DNA from 2 places in the Stenotrophomonas sp. 107298_Sma genome. Region 2 is predicted to be linked to the other one. Evidence: predicted binding sites of a transcription regulator. Region 2 holds the regulator's gene; the other holds the start of a gene.

Region 1 (2,198 bases), 1.9 Mb from region 2:
GGCTTCGAAGCGGCGGTCGGCGGCGATGTCGGCCAGCATGCTGCGGGTCAGTGCATCGCTGCGCGGCTTGCCGATTTCAGCGGGATTGGCCGAAGCCAGCACCACGCCATTGGGCGAGAGCAGCTCGACGCGGCCGGCGCCCATCGGCTTCAGCGTGGCCAGGTGCTTCTGCAGCGCGGCCAGCGAGAAGTCGACGGTAAACACGCCGAGGAACGTACCGTTTTCGACGATCGGCGTACTCAGCGTGCTCATCAGCACCTGCTGGCCGCCGATGTCATAGGCGTAGGGCTCGCTCACCTTCGCCAGCTTGTCGCGCCTGGGTACCATGTACCAGTCGCCGGAGCCGCTGGCGGTCTCGGTGTAGTCGGTCATCGTCGACTGCTGCGGCGTGCCATCGTGCCAGGCCCAGTAGCTCATGTAGCGACCTGTGGCATCGTGCGCCTCGGTGTTGACGAACTCGGCATCCTTGCCATCGAAGGCATCAGCTTCCCACATGGTGCTCTTGCCCAGCCATTCCGGATGGGTACGCAGCTGTTCGCCGAGCACCGCCGCCAGGCTGGCGCGATCGGGCACGTCGCCACGGGCACGCTGGGCCAGCACGCTTTCAACCATGGCATCGTTGCTGGCGAAAGCCGTGCCGAGGTCGGCCGCGACCTGGCGTGCCTCGGCGGTGGCTTCGCTGGCCATGGTCTGGCGCGAGGCATTGACCAGGCTGGCGCTGGCCTGGCGATAGATCAGGAACGCGGTCAGGCCGAAGCACAGCAGCGCGATCACGGCGGTGCCGAGCATCAGCTTGTGGGCGATGCTGCCCGGGCGGCGGGCGGCGACGGAGCGGGAAGAAGGCATGGAAGGATCCGCAAGGCAGTTCAGGACGACCGGCACCGCGAGGGCACCGCGCAGGCGCGCGATCCATCGCGCAGGCCACCGGTCGCCGGGCCGGGCCCAGCACAGGAAGCGCACCGGGTTAGCGGCCGCCCGCCAACGAGGTTGAGGCGGCCGTCCTGCACATTGCTGAACGTACTCAGGGTCGGGTCAGGAACCCGCCCTGCTGCCGCCCTATTCGGCCACGCGGTCCTTGATCCATTCCGCCCGCGGCAGCACTTCGATGCTGCCAGCCGCGTACTGCTGCAACACATCGTCCGGGCCGAAGCGCGGCTGCCACCCCAACGCCCGCCGCATACGGGCACTGTCGTAGACGCGATCGATGCTCAGCGGCAACGGCCAACGGCGGCGTTCGAACTCGGCCAGCAGCTGTGGCGCGCGCCGGGCCAGCACGTTACGCGGCTGGGTGGCCAGCTCCAGGCAGTCCTCGCGCCGGAACGGGGTCGGTGCACAGGCGAGATAGCGGGCGAAGGCAGCGCCTTCATCCAGCAGCAGCGCGGCGTGCGCGCTGGCCACGTCGCGTGCGTCGATGCCACGGTGCAGGCGGAACATCGCCATGCGCTCGGGCGGTTCCGGGAAGCAACGGCCCATGCGCAGCACGCGCACACTGAAATCCGGCGCGGTTGCAGCTTCGGCCAGGGCCTCTGCCTGCAGCTTGGTGCGGTGGTAGATGGTGCGCGGCAGGGGCTCGGTGTCCTCGTCGATCCAGCGGCAGCCGCCGGCCACCACCGCGTGACCGTACAGGGCGGTGGTGCTGGTCAGCACGAAGCGCCGTGCACCGGCCTCGCGCGCGGCCTGCAGCAGGTGTGCGGTGGCGTCCACGTTGATCTGCTGGAACACCGCATCCGGCACCAGCCCGACGTGCGGGGCATGCAGCGCCGCGGTATGGATGACCGCGTCGACACCCTGCACCGCCCGCGTGACCGCTTGACGATCGGTGACATCGGCAATGATGCGCGTAGTGGCGAACGGACTGCGATCCAGCCCCACCACTTCATGGGCCGCCGCCAACGCGCCGAAGATCGCGCGCCCGATCCGCCCGGAACTGCCGGTCAACAGAATCTTCATTGAGTCCATTCACTCGAAGCGCCCGGGAACTACCGGGATGCATCGATTCTAGGCACGCTGCATGTCGTCTGCGATAGGGCATGGTTGCAATTGTGCGTTCATCTTGACGACGCCGGCATGGCCAACAACTGACGGGCGACGAACAATGGATCGTCACCACCGGCGACGTCGGGCCTGACACCGGTGCGCTCCCAGTTGCCACCGGTGCGGAGATTGATCGGTTGCCGGTCCGGAATGCTGATCTGATA
Region 2 (2,198 bases):
CTGCGCGGTGAACGGCTTGATGATGTAGCCGTTCACGCCGCTCTGGGCGGCTTCGATGATCTGCTCGCGCTTGGCTTCGGCCGTCACCATCAGCACCGGCAGTGTCTTCAGCTTGGCATCGGCGCGGATCGCCTTGAGCAGTTCGATGCCGGTCATCACCGGCATGTTCCAGTCGGTGACCACGAAATCGAACGGCTGGCTCTGCAGCAGCGACAGCGCGGCATGCCCGTCCTCGGCTTCGGCGGTATTGGTGAAGCCCAGATCGCCCAGCAGGTTCTTGACGATCCGACGCATGGTCGAGAAGTCGTCGACGATCAGGATGCGCATGTTCTTGTTCAAAGCAGAGTTCCTTTGTTGTTCAGTCCGGGCGGCCGGGGGCAGCCGCCTCGGGCATGTTCATTCTTCGAGGCCGGCGTCCGCCGCCTCGAAAATCTTCAGTCGACCACGCAGGCGCAGCACTGCCTGGCCGTGGATCTGGCAGACCCGCGATTCACTTACGCCAAGCACCGCGCCGATCTCCTTCAGGTTCAGCTCCTGCTCGTAGTAGAGCGACAGCACCAGCTGCTCGCGCTCGGGCAGGTGGCCGATCGCCTTGCCCAGCTCGCGGCCGAACTCGCCGCGTTCCAGTACCTGCTGCGGGGTCGGGCCGCCCTGGGTGACGGTGTCCAGCTCGCCCTGGTCTTCGATGCGCGACTCCAGGCTCAGCACCTGGCCACGTGCGGCGTCTTCCATCAACCGCAGGTATTCGGGCAGCGGCATTTCCATCGCCGCGGCCACTTCGGTGGCGCTGGCGGCGCGGCCGCTGCTCTGCTCCAGGCGGCGGATGGTGGCGGCGGCATCACGAGCGCGGCGGTGCACTGAGCGGGGCACCCAGTCGCCACGGCGGATCTCGTCGATCATCGAGCCGCGGATGCGGATCGACGCATAGGTCTCGAACGAGGCGCCCTGGTCGGCGTCGTAGCTGCGCGAGGCTTCGATCAGGCCCATCATGCCGGCCTGGATCAGGTCGTCGACCTCGACGCTGGCTGGCAGGCGCGCGGCCAGGTGGTGGGCGATGCGCCGCACCAAGTCCGAATGCTGGGCGATGACTTCGTTCGCCGCCGAGCGCTGCACTTCCCTGTACTGGGCTGCGCCTTTCATGCCGTCACCCCACGCTGCTTGAGGATGCGTTCGAGGAAGAATTCGACGCCGCCACGCGGTTCGGTCGGCGCCTGCCAGCGCGCGGTACGGCGCGCGATCTCGGTGATCGCCAGCGCGGCCGGGCTGGACGGATAGGCCTTCACCACTGGCTGCTGGCGCTGCACCGACAGGCGCAGCCAATCGTCCTGCGGAACGCAGCCGAGGTAGTTCAGCGAGACATCGGCGAGGAACTTCTCGCAGACACGGGTCAGCTTTTCGTACAGCACGCGGCCCTCGTTGGGGTCGCGCACCATGTTGGCCACCACCTGGACGCGGTCCACGCCACGCTCGCGCGACAGCACCTTGATCAGTGCGTAGGCGTCGGTGATCGAGGCCGGCTCGTCACAGACCACCACCACGGTGTCCTGTGCGGCCTGGCAGAAGGTCAGTACGCCATCGTTGATGCCGGCGGCGGTGTCCACCACCATGATGTCCAGCTCGCGTTCCAGCTCGGAGAACACGTTGACCAGGCCGACGTGCTCGGCCGGGGCCAGCTCGGCCATGTGGCGGCGGCCGGACGCGGCCGGGACCACCAGCACGCCGTTCGGGCCTTCGACGATGACGTCATCCAGCGAGCAGCGGCCGGCGACCAAGTCGGCCAGGGTAAAGGTGGGGTTCAGTCCCAGGATCACGTCGATGTTGGCCAGGCCGAGGTCGGCGTCCAGCAGCAGCGTGCGCTTGCCCATGCCGGCCAGCGCCACGGCCAGGTTGGCGGACACATTCGTCTTGCCCACGCCGCCCTTGCCGCCAGTGACCGCAATGGTGCGCACAGGGCCGAGCGGCTCGCTGCGGGTGGCCGACAGCGGGAAGGTCTTGGTCAGCTTGGCGTACTCACGCGACGGCATGGTTCAACTCCGGGTTGCAGGGCATATCGGCCGCGCGGCGCAAATCTTCAAGGCGAAGTACGAGATTGGCTGCACTGGCCCGGTGCAGGTCCTCCGGAACGTCCTGGCCGTCGGTCACCCAGGTGATCGGCAGGGCGTGGTCCACGGCCACCGACAGGGCGTTGCCGAAGCGGC

Evidence for each region. Region 2 encodes FliA, which starts transcription of late flagellar genes. Its sites were predicted from a motif close to TAAAGTTTNNCNNNCNNNGGCCGATAA; they were not measured.
Region 1: ACZK2G_RS19030 (methyl-accepting chemotaxis protein) is a predicted target of FliA. The motif match lies at 965-991, and genes of this name have one in related genera.

What each region holds. Positions count from the first base shown of each region.
Region 1 is NZ_CM151094.1:4,106,053-4,108,250, forward strand. It holds gene ACZK2G_RS19030 (methyl-accepting chemotaxis protein) at 1-846, opposite strand, end outside; gene ACZK2G_RS19035 (NAD-dependent epimerase/dehydratase family protein) at 1,057-1,950, opposite strand; gene ACZK2G_RS19040 (S41 family peptidase) at 2,049-2,198, opposite strand, start outside.
Region 2 is NZ_CM151094.1:2,171,468-2,173,665, forward strand. It holds gene cheY (chemotaxis response regulator CheY) at 1-339, opposite strand, end outside; gene ACZK2G_RS10120 (RNA polymerase sigma factor FliA) at 397-1,140, opposite strand; gene ACZK2G_RS10125 (MinD/ParA family ATP-binding protein) at 1,137-2,024, opposite strand; gene flhF (flagellar biosynthesis GTPase FlhF) at 2,011-2,198, opposite strand, start outside.